Regions from separate parts of the Leclercia pneumoniae genome, predicted to be linked through region 2. Evidence: predicted binding sites of a transcription regulator. Region 2 holds the regulator's gene; each other region holds the start of a gene.

Region 1 (4,594 bases), 860 kb from region 2:
TCCTCGCGCAGGCGATCCAGACGAACATCAAAGGGATCTTCTACGATTGCAATGGGAGCGTTAGTCATGCGCTCACGCAGGCTTTCAGGCAGATGATTTGAACCAATCATCCGCCCCTCATCCTCCAGCACCCAGCGCGGTGCGGCCTTTTGCAGTAACGCAACGGCAAGAGCGTTTTCAAAGCTCGCCTGTGAAAGCTGCGGCCTGAGCGTACGGCCAAAAGAGGAGCCGCGGTGGCGCGCCAGCCCTTCCAGGTCGATCCCGTCAGGATGCTGTTTCACCAGTAGCGTTTTGCCGCTGCCCGTACAGCCGCCCACCAGCACCAGCGGTTTTTTAACCTGCTCGTCGGTAGCCTGTATCGCGGCCTGACGCAGCGCTTTGTAGCCCCCGGTAATCAGCGGATACTCCACGCCCGTCTCTTTTAGCCATGCCTGCGCAATGTGTGAACGCTGCCCACCACGAGCGCAGCAGAGGTAGCCCTCAGAATGGGCCAGACAGGCGTCGCGCCAGGCGTGAATACGCGCTTCACGGGTTACGCCACTGACCAGCCGATGGCCCAGCGCCAGTGCGGCGTCGGCGCCCTGACGTTTATAGCAGGTGCCCACCGCGGCGCGCTCATCATCATTCATCAAGGGCAGATTCAGGGCAGTAGGCATACTGCCCTGGGCAAATTCGACAGGGGCGCGTACGTCAAGCAGGGGCGTTCCGGCAGCCAGAATGGCGCGGTAATCCGTTCCATTGTTCATGATCATTCCAGGAGAAGCGAAAGCAATGGGCGGGATTGTACGCCGGGGAGGGGGAAGGTCAACTCCCCGGCGGAAGGGATTACTGCAGCTTTGCCTGCGCCCAGGCGATACCGCTGGCGTACTCTGCCGGCAGCAGCGGAACCAGGGCTTCAAGCGTGGCGCTCAGGCGGCCCGTATCGGTATCGTTCAGGTTGAGGTGACCCACCTTACGACCCGGACGCACCTCTTTGTCGTACCAGTGCAGATGCACCAGCGGCAGTTTCAGCCAGTCATCGTTGAGATCGGTGCCGATCAGGTTGATCATCACCGACGGGCTATTGACCACCGGCTGCGGCAACGGCAGGCCGGTAATGGCGCGCAGGTGCAACTCAAACTGGCTGATGGAGGCGCCGTTTTGCGTCCAGTGGCCGCTGTTGTGGACGCGGGGCGCCAGCTCGTTGATCAGCAGGCCGCCAGGGGTGACAAAACACTCCATCGCCATCACACCCACGTAGCCCAGCTCCTGCATAATGGCGCTGAGCATGCTCTCTGCCTGCGTTTGCTGTTCGGCATTGGCCAGCGGGAAAGCGACGCTGGTACGCAGGATGCCGTCCTGATGCAGGTTGTGGGTCAGCGGATAAAAGACGGTGCTGCCATCATGAGCCCGGGCGCCCACCAGCGAGACTTCGCCGCTGAAGTTGATACCCTGTTCAACGATGCACTCACCGTAGCAGTCGTCCGGAAGTTCGGCGGTTTCGTGTGCGCGTAAACGCCACTGGCCGCGTCCGTCGTAACCACCGACGCGGCGCTTAACAATCGCCAGTTCGCCAAGGGTCGCAAAGATGGCGGGCCATTCGCCTTTATCGGCCAGCAACTGCCACGGCGCGGTGGCGAGGTGCAGCTTGTCGAACAGCTGTTTCTGGGTAAAACGATCGGCAATGATGGGGAAGACATCACGGTTTACAAAGGCGTTATGGCGCGCCAGTTCGCGAGTCAACGCGGTCTCTGGCCAGCGTTCGATTTCGGCAGTAATTACGCTCTGCTGAAAGGGAACCGCTTCGGGTTCCGCATCCAGACCAACCGGCCAGACGGCAATCCCCAGCGGTTCACCGGCCTGGCGCAGCATGCGGCCTAGCTGACCGTTACCCAGGACGCAAACCTGCTTCATGCCGCACCCCGCGGATCCGGGTTTTCCAGCACCTCGTCTGTCTGGGCTTTACGCCAGGCATCCAGACGCTGGTGAAGGTCTTTATCATGGGTCGCCAGGATTTGCGCCGCCAGTAGCGCAGCGTTAGCCGCGCCAGCTTTACCAATCGCCAGGGTGCCGACAGGAATACCGCGCGGCATTTGCACAATAGAGTAGAGGCTATCGACGCCGCTCAGCGCCGCGCTCTGTACCGGTACGCCAAGCACCGGCACCAGCGTTTTGGCGGCAATCATACCCGGCAGGTGTGCTGCACCGCCCGCACCGGCAATAATCACCTGATAGCCGTTCTCTTCTGCACTTTCGGCGAAGCTAAACAGTTTATCGGGGGTGCGGTGTGCGGAGACCACTTCTACGTGGTGAGGAACATTCAGGATGTCAAAGATGTCGGCGGCGAACTGCATGGTAGCCCAGTCGCTTTTGGACCCCATCACGATGGCGACACGCGCCGGATTATTGCGGGAAGACATGCGTCTTAAAACTCCTGTGGTGCGGAACACTCTGCTTTCGAGGGCATAGAGAATAGCACGGAATACAGGCAAGGAAAACGGTTGCGCGGCTAAAACTTCCCCGTTTATTGCGGGGAAGCAGCAACAAAAAGACCGCCTTTTGGCGGTCTTTTTAGTCATAAATTCAGGCTCATTTACAGCAGAGTACCTGCGGTCAGGCTCTCTTCATCGAAGGCGTGGCTGACATTGATATGATTCTCATGAATCACCGTGTCCATATTGGAACCCGCCTCCGGCATGGAGAAGTGGTTTTCTGCAGCCATAGCGCCAGATGACAGTGAAGCAGCCAGCAGCAGGGCGCTGACGAGGGTCATTTTTTTCATGTTCTGTTCCTTGCTCATCATATTGTCGCTGTCGCTGGGCATCTCTCTGGCGGCACGGCAATCAGGTTAATTATTTGGTCAGTTCTGCGGTCATGTGCACGCGGTTGTCGAACTGAGCGCTGGTGATTTTATAAGAGGCACCTTCGCGGGCGGCCTGAGCGGCGATTTTGGCTTCTGCACGGTCAATCGTGGAGGCGGTAGTGCTCACGCTCTGCGCAAAAGAACCGAAAGAGAACAGTGAAAGAGCGGCAACTGCAACGAAAGTTTTGATGGATTTCATGGTCGTGATCCTTAAGCTGTTTTGTTTGGGATAGGGCGTTGTTGCCCTGATGTGAATAATGATAGGCCGACCAGAGTGTGATTAACATCAAAACAATTTGCGCGTGCAATTCAAAATATTTGAATGATTTTTAGGCGGGGATTTTAGAACGGAAACGCGATGAGTTCGACGCCGTCCGGGGTTACTTTGACCATCGAGCCTTCCGTATGCCAGGCACCTAATACTACACGGTGGGCTGGCTCGCCGTGGACCATAAGGTTATGCACGTCAGGACGATGGGTATGGCCGTGAATCAGCCAGTGAACCTGGTGCTTTTCCATCACGCGGACAACTGCCTGGGGGTTCACATCCATGATGGTCATGGATTTGCTGCTGTTAGCGGCTTTACTGCCCGCACGCATTTTGGCGGCGATGCGATTGCGGATAAACAGCGGCAGGGCGAGGAAGAGGGTCTGGATCCAGGGGGTATGAACTTTAGCGCGGAACGCCAGGTACCCGGTATCGTCGGTGCACAGCGTATCACCGTGCATGATCAGCACCTTGCGGCCATAGAGGTCCAGCACTTGCTCTTCGGGCAGCAGGGTCATACCGCTTTCGCGGGCAAAGCGTTGACCAATCAGGAAATCACGATTGCCGTGGATAAAGAAGCAGGGCGTACCGGCATCGACCAGCGCTCTGATGGCGGCAGCGATTTCGCGGTGCAGCGGGTTAGGATCGTCGTCGCCAATCCAGGCTTCGAACAGGTCACCCAGAATATAAAGCGCATCGGCGCTTTTCGCTTCACCGCGTAAAAAACGCAGAAAACCGGCGGTGATCGCCGGTTCTTCTGTTTGCAGATGGAGATCTGCAATAAAGAGTGTCGCCACGAATTATTCGCTGACGGTCACGCTTGTAATCACAACGTCTTCTTTTGGAACGTCCTGATGCATACCGCTGCGGCCAGTAGAGACAGCTTTGATTTTATCAACCACGTCCATCCCTTCTACCACTTCAGCGAACACGCAGTAACCCCAACCTTGCAGGCTCTCACCGGAGAAGTTCAGGAAGTCATTGTCTGCTACGTTGATGAAGAACTGAGCAGTGGCAGAGTGAGGAGCCTGAGTACGCGCCATCGCCAGCGTACCACGGGTGTTTTTCAGACCGTTGTTCGCTTCGTTTTTGATCGCTTCTTTGGTCTCTTTCTGCTGCATGCCAGGTTCAAAACCGCCGCCCTGGATCATAAAGCCGTTGATCACACGGTGGAAAATGGTGTTGTTGTAGAAACCTTCGCGGCAGTAGTCCAGGAAGTTTTTAACTGTTTCAGGCGCTTTGTCATCAAAGGTTTTGATTACGATATCGCCATGATTAGTGTGGAAAGTAACCATTTTTGCATCCTGTTCTGTTATTGCAGTGCTTCGACCCCGGTTCGGGCCACATATAGGGGCTTGTTATAGCATAACCACTGGACGCGATCACCTTGCATTGTGTGCTGCTTCGATGATGAATAATAGGTATGATAAGAAAGTTTCTATCCACACACGTCTCATATGGAACCTTCGATGTTAAAAATTTTT
Region 2 (4,594 bases):
TAATCGCGAACAAGACGGCAAAGATGGCTTGCCAGTCAAAGTGAGCCAGTAGCCAGCTGCCCAGCAGCGGGGCGAGAGCAGGGGAGAGCCCGACCAGCGGCATAATGGTGGCAAATATACGGTTGGTACGGGACGCCGGATAGTAGTCTGTCACCAGCGCCTGCCAGGTGACCGCCGCAGCACATACGCCCACGGCCTGCACGAATCGTAATACCAGCAGCCAGGTCGCATCGCGCACCCATAGCATGCCGAGGCAGCCGACAGCGAAAATCGCTAAACCGGTCAGCAAGATTGGTTTACGACCCAAGCGATCGGAGAGCGGCCCCCAGAGCAACTGCGCAAAGGCGAAGCCGGCCAGGAACACGCTCAGGCTGGCGCTGATGGCAGCGGCTGGCGTTTGTAAATCTTCCTGCATCGCCGCAAAAGCGGGCAGGTACATATCGGTTGCAAGAAAGCCCAGCACGCTTAAGCCGCCAAGCCAGACTAAAAATCCTTTCCCGGGTGTCACGATGGTTTTCCCCATTTTGTATGCAGGTGTGGCAGCCGCTGAGTGTAGAGAGTGCAATACCGCTTGTGAAACGCTAATATTTGGCGGTTGCATTCAAAAAATTTGCAGGCAGAAAATGTGGTCAGAATATTCCCTTGAAGTCGTAGATGCGGTAGCTCGTAACGGCAGCTTTAGCGGCGCAGCGCAAGAGCTGCATCGCGTGCCTTCTGCCATCAGCTATACGGTGCGCCAGCTGGAGGAGTGGCTGGCGGTGCCGCTGTTTGAACGCCGCCACCGTGACGTGGAACTGACCCCGGCAGGGGCATGGTTTTTGAAAGAAGGGCGCTCTGTTATCAAAAAAATGCAGATCACCCGCGAGCAGTGCCAGCAGATTGCGAATGGCTGGCGCGGGCACCTCTCTATCGCCGTGGATAATATCGTCCGCCCCGAGCGTACCCGCCAGATGATCCTCGATTTTTATCGCCACTTTTCTGATGTGGAGCTGCGCGTCTCGCAGGAGGTGTTCAATGGCGTCTGGGATGCGCTGGCCGATGGCCGGGTAGAGATGGCGATCGGCGCGACTCAGGCCATCCCCGTGGGTGGGCGCTGGGCGTTTCGCGATATGGGAACCCTCAGCTGGTACTGCGTGGTGGCAAGCCACCATCCGCTGGCGGCGATGCCAGGGCCGCTCAGCGATGATACCTTGCGCAGCTGGCCCTCGCTGGTGCTGGAAGATACCTCCCGCTCATTACCCAAACGCATTACCTGGCTGCTGGATAACCAGCGGCGAATCGTTGCCCCGGACTGGGCATCCTCTGCCGATTGCCTCTCTGCCGGGCTCTGCGTGGGGATGGTTCCCGCCCATTTTGCCCGCCCCTGGATCGATGCCGGCAAATGGGTGGCGTTGCAACTTGAGAATCCCTTCCCGGATGCGGCCTGCTGCCTGACATGGCAACAGAATGACATGTCGCCTGCGCTGGCCTGGCTGCTGGATTATCTTGGGGATAGCGAAACGATGAACAGGGAGTGGTTGCGGGAGCCAGACGCGCTGGCTCCGCAGGAGGATTAACGGCGATAATCGCGGAACGGGCCGTCGGCCACCGAGCGGCGTTCAATAAGGCGGGGATGCACTTCAATTGATTGCGACTCTTCTCGCTTATTGACGATGCGATCCAGCAGCATGTTAAACGCGGTTTCACCGAGGAAATCTTTAGGCTGATGGATGGTGGTCAGAGCCGGGGTGAAGAAGCGCGCGTTGCGCACGTTATCATACCCGATCAACGAAATGTCTTGCGGCACCCGCAGTCCCATCTCGTCTGCAGCGCAGAGCGCGCCCATCGCCATCACATCTCCCCCGCAGAACACGGCGGTCGGGCGCGGAGATTGGGAGAGGATCTGCTGCATGGCACGATAGCCGGACTCGGGCTCAAAATCGCCCTGCACAATCCAGTTTTCTGGCACGGTGATCAGCGCCTCTTCCATCGCTTTCATAAACCCAGCCAGACGTCCGGCGCCGGTATTACGCTCCAGCGGGCCGGGGATAACGCCGATTTCACGGTGTCCGCGTTCAATCAGATAACGCCCCGCCATGTAACCCCCCTCGAAGGCGTTATCGATAACGGAGTCGGTAAAGTCAGCTTTCGCTTCACCCCAGTCCATCACCACCATCGGGATATTGCGATACTCTTCCAGCATCGTCAGCACGGGTTCCGGGTACTCTGAACACATCACCAGCAGACCGTCGACACGCTTTTGCGCCATCATCGATAAATAGGCCCGCTGCTTTTCCAGGTTATTCCACGCGTTGCCAAGAATCAGGGTATAGCCCTTCTGGAAGCAGTTTTTCTCCACGGCTTCGATAATCTCGGCAAAGTAGGGCGCTTCGCTACTGGTTGCTAACAAGCCGATAGATTTGGTGTGATTCACTTTCAGGCTGCGAGCGACCGCGCTCGGTGAATAGTGCAGCTCTTTGATCGCCGCCCAGACGGCATTACGCGTCTCTTCAGCGACAAAACGCGTTTTGTTAATTACATGTGATACGGTTGTAGTGGAAACGTTTGCTCGTTTCGCTACGTCTTTGATTGTTGCCATTAGATGTCACTCCAGACCATATCCTAAACTCCTGAAAAACCGAAAGGTAAACGATTGCCTTCTCTCACCCTAATTGCGCAATCTGAATTGCGGTACGCCGGGAAAACGACACAGGACGTCAGGAGGGGGTCAATGGCCGGTACGCTAATAAATTAAGCCTGGAATTTTGTCTGATCTTGACCAAAAGGGGAAGAGCAAAAACGGATATCGCACTAAATCCTGCAAGATTTTTAGCGTAAGTTGTGTAAAAATGAGCAGGCTCACTTTTCGTGGGGGGATTATAAGGAGAAAAATTGATGAATACCGATCTTAAGTTTTCGCTGACAACCACCATCATTGTTCTGGGTCTGATTGTTGCGGCAAGTTTTACCGCGATTCTGCACTGAGTGACTGGGGGGAGTATCATCTCCCTCCTGCCTTTCCTGATTGTTACCCTTCTGGCAAAAATCTTTTGCGCAATTGTTAACTTCTCATTTTTTGTGATTGATGTCATGCTTTCGCCTTCACTGTTCTGTGTCGCATCAAGACACGGTTTCTGGAGTTGACGTATGAAAATCAATTTTCCCCTGCTGGCCCTGGCGATAGGTGCCTTCGGGATTGGCACGACTGAATTCTCTCCCATGGGATTACTCCCGGTAATTGCCCGTGGCGTAGATGTCTCTATCCCGACGGCGGGGATGCTGATCAGTGCTTATGCCATCGGCGTGATGGTGGGGGCGCCGTTGATGACGCTTCTTCTCTCTCACCGCGCACGCCGCAACGCACTTATTTTCCTGATGGCAATTTTCACCGTCGGCAATGTGCTCTCTGCCGTAGCGCCGGATTACAGCACCCTGATGCTCTCGCGCATCCTGACCAGCCTTAATCATGGGGCGTTCTTCGGCCTCGGCTCGGTGGTCGCGGCCAGCGTGGTACCTAAACATAAGCAGGCCAGCGCCGTGGCGACCATGTTTATGGGTCTCACCATCGCCAATATCGGCGGCGTTCCGGCAGCTACCTGGCTGGGGGAAACCATTGGCTGGCGTATGTCTTTCTTCGCCACGGCCGGGTTAGGTATGGTGGCGATGGTCGCCCTCTACTTCTCTTTACCGAAAGGGAGCGCGGGTGAGCGTCCGGAGGTGCGTAAAGAGCTGGCGGTGTTACTGCGTCCGCAAGTGCTTTCTGCGCTGTTAACCACCGTGCTGGGTGCCGGGGCAATGTTTACCCTTTATACCTATATCTCACCGGTGTTGCGCGATATTACCCATGCGACACCCGCGTTTGTCACCGCCATGCTGGTGTTGATTGGCGTCGGATTTTCCATTGGCAACTATCTGGGCGGCAAGCTGGCGGATCGCTCGGTCACCGCCACGCTGAAAGGTTTTTTACTGCTGCTGATTGTCATCATGCTTGCCATTCCGTGGCTGGCGCGCAGTGAAATTGGTGCAGCCATCAGCATGGTGGTATGGGGCGCCGCTACCTTTGCCGTGGTGCCTCCACTGCAGATGCGGGTGATGCGGGTTGCCAGCGAAGCGCCGGGATTGTCCTCTTCGGTGAATATCGGGGCGTTTAACCTCGGGAATGCGCTTGGTGCGGCAGCGGGTGGTGCGGTCATCTCCAGCGGAATGGGCTACAGCGTGGTTCCAGTGATGGGAGCGGTGATAGCCGGTTTTGGCTTGCTTCTGGTGCTGCTGTCGGGTCGTCGTCAGCCTGAACAGGTCTGCGTTGCGGAGTAGATACTAGCGCAGAAGGGGTGACCCTTCTGCGTTTTCGTTATGCAGCGAAATTCTTCGCCACAAAGTCCCAGTTTACCAGCGCCCAGAAATGTTCCAGATAATTCGGGCGCGCGTTACGGTAGTCGATGTAATACGCATGTTCCCACACGTCCACGGTCATCAACGGGGTTGCGCTGGTGGTCAGCGGCGTGCCGGCGTTTGAGGTTGAAACGATGGCCAGTTTGCCGTCTGCCTCTTTCACAAGCCAGGTCCAGCCTGCGCCAAAGTTCTTCACCGCCGCATCGGTAAATTTTGCTTTGAA
Region 3 (4,594 bases), 1.8 Mb from region 2:
ACCCTGGCGATGACCGCCTACGCCGATCTGGATACCTCCACCATTGACGAGCTGCCGCCAGGCCGAACGCCGGTGACCACGGTCGCTATTCCGGATACGCGCCGCAGCGAGATTATCGACCGCGTGCGCAACGCCTGCATGCAGGAAGGGCGGCAGGCGTACTGGGTCTGCACCCTGATTGAAGAGTCCGACCTGCTGGAAGCGCAGGCCGCCGAAGCGACCTGGGAAGAGCTAAAGCTCGCCCTGCCGGAGCTGAATATCGGCCTGGTACATGGCCGTATGAAGCCGGCCGATAAACAGGCGGTGATGCAGGCATTTAAACTGGGCGAGCTGCATTTGCTGATTGCCACCACGGTCATTGAAGTGGGCGTAGACGTGCCCAATGCCAGCCTGATGATTATCGAGAACCCGGAGCGTCTGGGCCTTGCGCAACTCCACCAGCTGCGTGGCCGCGTCGGCCGTGGCGCGGTGGCGTCTCATTGTGTATTACTTTATAAATCCCCGCTCTCGAAAACCGCCCAAATGCGCCTGCAGGTGTTACGCGACAGTAACGACGGGTTTGTGATTGCACAAAAAGATCTGGAGATCCGCGGGCCTGGCGAACTGCTGGGCACGCGCCAGACCGGGAATGCGGAATTCAAAGTGGCCGATTTACTGCGCGACCAGGCAATGATCCCCGAAGTTCAGCGCCTGGCGCGGCATATTCACGAACGCTACCCTGAGCAAGCGGCAGCGTTAATTGATCGCTGGATGCCCGAGACCGAGCGCTACTCCAACGCCTGAGGCTTAGCCAAAAATGGGCAGCATCAGATAGAGTTTTATGACCAGCGCGTTCACGATATCAATAAAGAACGCACCGACCATCGGCACCACCAGAAACGCCATATGCGATGGACCAAACCGCTCGGTTATCGCCTGCATATTGGCAATCGCCGTTGGCGTAGCCCCCAGACCAAACCCGCAATGCCCTGCCGCCAGCACCGCCGCATCGTAGTTTTTACCCATCAATCGCCAGGTCACAAAGATGGCATAAAAGGCCATAAACAGCGTCTGGACTGCCAGGATCGCCAGCATCGGCAGGGCCAGCGAGGCCAGTTCCCACAGCTTCAGGCTCATTAACGCCATCGCCAGGAACAGCGACAAGCAGACGTTCCCCAGCACCGACACCGCGCGTTCAAACACACGATAGAACCCCATCAGCGACAGGCCATTGCTGAGGATAACCCCAACAAAGAGCACGCAAACGAAGGTCGGTAATTCAAACGTCGTCCCCGCCAGCCATTGCGCAATGAGTTTACCGGCGGTCAAACAGATGGCGATAAGCGCGATGGTTTCAATCAGTACCAGCGACGTGATCACGCGGCCAACCTCGGGCTTTTCAAAAGCCGACGGCACCATTTCATCGTCCGGCCTGCCGTTTGGCGTGGAGGAGCGTTTCACCAGATAGCGCGCCACCGGGCCGCCGATCAGCCCGCCCAGCACCAGCCCGAACGTTGCGCAGGCCATCGCCACTTCGGTGGCATTCTGAAAGCCGTAGCGCTCAATAAAGACTTTGCTCCACGCCGCCCCGGTACCGTGTCCACCTGAAAGGGTAATTGAGCCCGCGAGCAGTCCCATCAGCGGATCCAGCCCCAGCAGAGAGGCCATGCCAATGCCGATGGCGTTCTGCATTACCAGCAGCCCGACCACCACAATCAGGAACACCCCCAGCACTTTGCCACCGGCGCGCAGGCTGGCCAGATTTGCGTTCAGGCCGATCGTCGCGAAGAACGCCAGCATCAGCGGCTCTTTCAAAGTCATATCAAAGTTGATTTCCCAGCCCATGCTTTGTTTCAAAGCCAGCAGCGCCAGCGCTGCCAGCAGGCCGCCGGCGACGGGTTCGGGAATGGTATAGCGACGAAGAAAGGAAACACGATGAACCAGCTTACGTCCGAGCAGTAAAACCAGCGTTGCCGCAACAAGCGTCGACAACGTATCGAGATGAATCATAGAAGGCTCCTTTTATGCGTATGTTCCATGCACACACGGCGTTATCCTGGCCGGTTTGCGCTCCTCATGAGCCCCGGCGATGGAAGTGTAATTAACTTTTTTCTCCCGATATAGAAAAAGCCGCACAAACTGGAGGACTTTATCCGTAAATTTCGCTGGCAATCGTTTGCTTTTATTGCGCCATCGGCTAGAATGCCCGCTTTTCCTCCTGGGATCGCAGCCGATGTCCGTTAACGCCGTAGAACAGCAAGATGCGCAACCGATTGCGCAGCAGCATAACAGTGAACTGATTTACCGTCTTGAAGACCGCCCACCGTTGGCGCAAACCCTGTTTGCCGCCTGCCAGCATCTGCTGGCGATGTTTGTCGCGGTGATAACGCCGGCGTTGCTGATCTGCCAGGCGCTCGGTTTACCGGCACAGGACACCCAGCACATCATCAGTATGTCGCTGTTCGCCTCTGGCGTGGCCTCTATTATCCAGATTAAAGCCTGGGGTCCGGTGGGCTCTGGCCTGCTGTCGATCCAGGGCACCAGTTTTAACTTTGTGGCGCCGCTGATTATGGGCGGCACCGCGCTGAAAACCGGCGGCGCCGATGTGCCGACAATGATGGCAGCGCTGTTTGGCACCCTGATGCTGGCAAGCTGCACCGAGATGGTTATCTCCCGCGTGCTGCATCTGGCGCGCCGCATCATTACCCCGCTGGTCTCCGGCGTGGTGGTGATGATTATCGGCCTGTCGCTGATCCAGGTAGGACTGACGTCTATCGGCGGCGGCTATGCAGCGATGAACGACCACACCTACGGCGCACCGAAAAATCTGCTGCTGGCAGGTATTGTGCTGGCCATCATCATTCTGCTTAACCGCCAGCGTAACCCTTACCTGCGCGTCGCTTCGCTGGTGATCGCAATGGCAGCAGGCTACCTGGCGGCGTGGGCCATGGGCATGCTGCCCGAGAACACCGCACCGACAAACAGTGCGCTGATCACCGTCCCGACGCCGCTGTATTACGGCCTGGGCATTGACTGGGGTCTGCTGCTGCCGCTGATGCTGGTCTTTATGATCACCTCTCTGGAAACCATCGGTGATATCACCGCCACCTCTGATGTTTCTGAGCAGCCGGTGTCTGGCCCGCTGTATATGAAACGCCTGAAAGGCGGCGTACTGGCAAACGGGCTGAACTCGTTTGTTTCTGCGGTCTTTAACACCTTCCCGAACTCCTGCTTCGGCCAGAACAATGGCGTGATCCAGCTGACGGGCGTTGCCAGCCGTTACGTTGGCTTTGTGGTGGCGCTGATGCTGATTGTGCTGGGTCTGTTCCCGGCGGTGAGCGGCTTTGTTCAGCACATTCCGGAACCGGTACTGGGCGGCGCGACGCTGGTGATGTTTGGTACCATCGCTGCCTCTGGCGTGCGCATTGTCTCGCGTGAGCCGCTGAACCGTCGTGCAATCATGATTATTGCACTCTCTCTGGCCGTAGGCCTTGGCGTTTCTCAGCAGCCATTGATCCTGCAGTTTGCGCCGGACTGGGTGAAAAACCTGCTCTCTTCCGGCATTGCCGCCGGCGGTATCACCGCTATCGTGCTCAACCTGATCTTCCCGCCAGAGAAGAGCTGATCCCCATTTCACGGCAGCCGCGTCCGGCTGCCGTGACATCGATTTACCAATCCCGCCTTGAGCATTGCGCCCAAATGTTGCATAACTCCTCTATGTGCGTTTTGCGGGATGGAAGACCATGAAATTTATTGGAAAGCTGCTCGTCTATATTCTTGTCGCCATATTGATTGCGATTATTGCGCTCTATTTTCTGGTCCAGACCCGCTGGGGCGCGGCTCAGGTGAGTGGCTGGATCACCGTCAATACCGATTACGAGCTCAATTTCGACCTGATGGATCACCGTTTTTCGTCCCCGACGCATATCCTGCTGAAAAATGTCACCTTTGGCCGGGACGGGAAACCTGCCACGCTGGTTGCCAAAACCGTGGATATCGGCCTGAGCAGCCGCCAGGTGACCGATCCGCTGCATATGGATACCATCACCCTCTCTGACGGCACCCTGAACCTCTCCCCGCAGACCGCGCCGCTCCCTTTCCAGGCCGATCGCCTGCAGTTGAATAACATGGCCTTTAACAGCCCGAATATGGAGTGGGATCTGAGCGCGCAGAAGGTGACCGGCGGCGTTAACCCATGGCAGCCCGAGGCAGGCAATGTGCTGGGCAAAAAAGCGCAGATTCAAATCAGCGCCGGGTCGCTGACCCTGAACGGCGTAGAGACCAGCAACGTGCTGATTCAGGGCGAGCTGAATGGCAAAGAGGTGGTGCTAAGCACCATCGGCGCCGATATGGCGCGCGGCTCGCTCACGGGCACCGCTCGTCGCAATGCCGACGGCGGGTGGGTGGTGGATAACCTGCGTCTGAACGAGATTCGCCTGCAGAGCGATAAAGCCTTAGCCGATTTCTTTACCCCCATCACGACTTTGCCGTCTTTTAAAATTGGCCGACTCGAAGTGACCGACGCCCGGCTACAGGGGCCGGACTGGGCGGTGACCGATCTCGATCTGAGCTTGCGCAACCTGACGTTAAGCAATGGCGACTGGCAGAGCGACGA

What was found. Region 2 encodes PurR, which represses purine synthesis genes. Its sites were predicted from a motif close to CANGCAAACGTTTGCNTG; they were not measured.
Region 1: purE (5-(carboxyamino)imidazole ribonucleotide mutase) is a predicted target of PurR. The motif match lies at 2,470-2,487, and genes of this name have one in related genera.
Region 3: JZ655_RS00375 (nucleobase:cation symporter-2 family protein) is a predicted target of PurR. The motif match lies at 2,145-2,162, and genes of this name have one in related genera.

The regions. Positions count from the first base shown of each region.
Region 1 is NZ_CP071383.1:1,055,780-1,060,373, forward strand. Features, by position in the region: gene mnmH (tRNA 2-selenouridine(34) synthase MnmH) at 1-746, opposite strand, end outside; gene purK (5-(carboxyamino)imidazole ribonucleotide synthase) at 826-1,893, opposite strand; gene purE (5-(carboxyamino)imidazole ribonucleotide mutase) at 1,890-2,399, opposite strand; gene JZ655_RS04915 (hypothetical protein) at 2,573-2,761, opposite strand; gene JZ655_RS04920 (YdgH/BhsA/McbA-like domain containing protein) at 2,832-3,041, opposite strand; gene lpxH (UDP-2,3-diacylglucosamine diphosphatase) at 3,185-3,907, opposite strand; gene ppiB (peptidylprolyl isomerase B) at 3,911-4,405, opposite strand; gene cysS (cysteine--tRNA ligase) at 4,580-4,594, shown strand, end outside.
Region 2 is NZ_CP071383.1:1,916,341-1,920,934, forward strand. Features, by position in the region: gene punC (purine nucleoside transporter PunC) at 1-508, opposite strand, end outside; gene punR (DNA-binding transcriptional activator PunR) at 624-1,556, shown strand; gene purR (HTH-type transcriptional repressor PurR) at 1,553-2,578, opposite strand; gene cydH (cytochrome bd-I oxidase subunit CydH) at 2,875-2,964, shown strand; gene JZ655_RS09245 (MFS transporter) at 3,127-4,293, shown strand; gene sodB (superoxide dismutase [Fe]) at 4,331-4,594, opposite strand, start outside.
Region 3 is NZ_CP071383.1:78,475-83,068, reverse strand. Features, by position in the region: gene recG (ATP-dependent DNA helicase RecG) at 1-783, shown strand, start outside; gene gltS (sodium/glutamate symporter) at 787-1,989, opposite strand; gene JZ655_RS00375 (nucleobase:cation symporter-2 family protein) at 2,213-3,604, shown strand; gene JZ655_RS00370 (AsmA family protein) at 3,723-4,594, shown strand, end outside.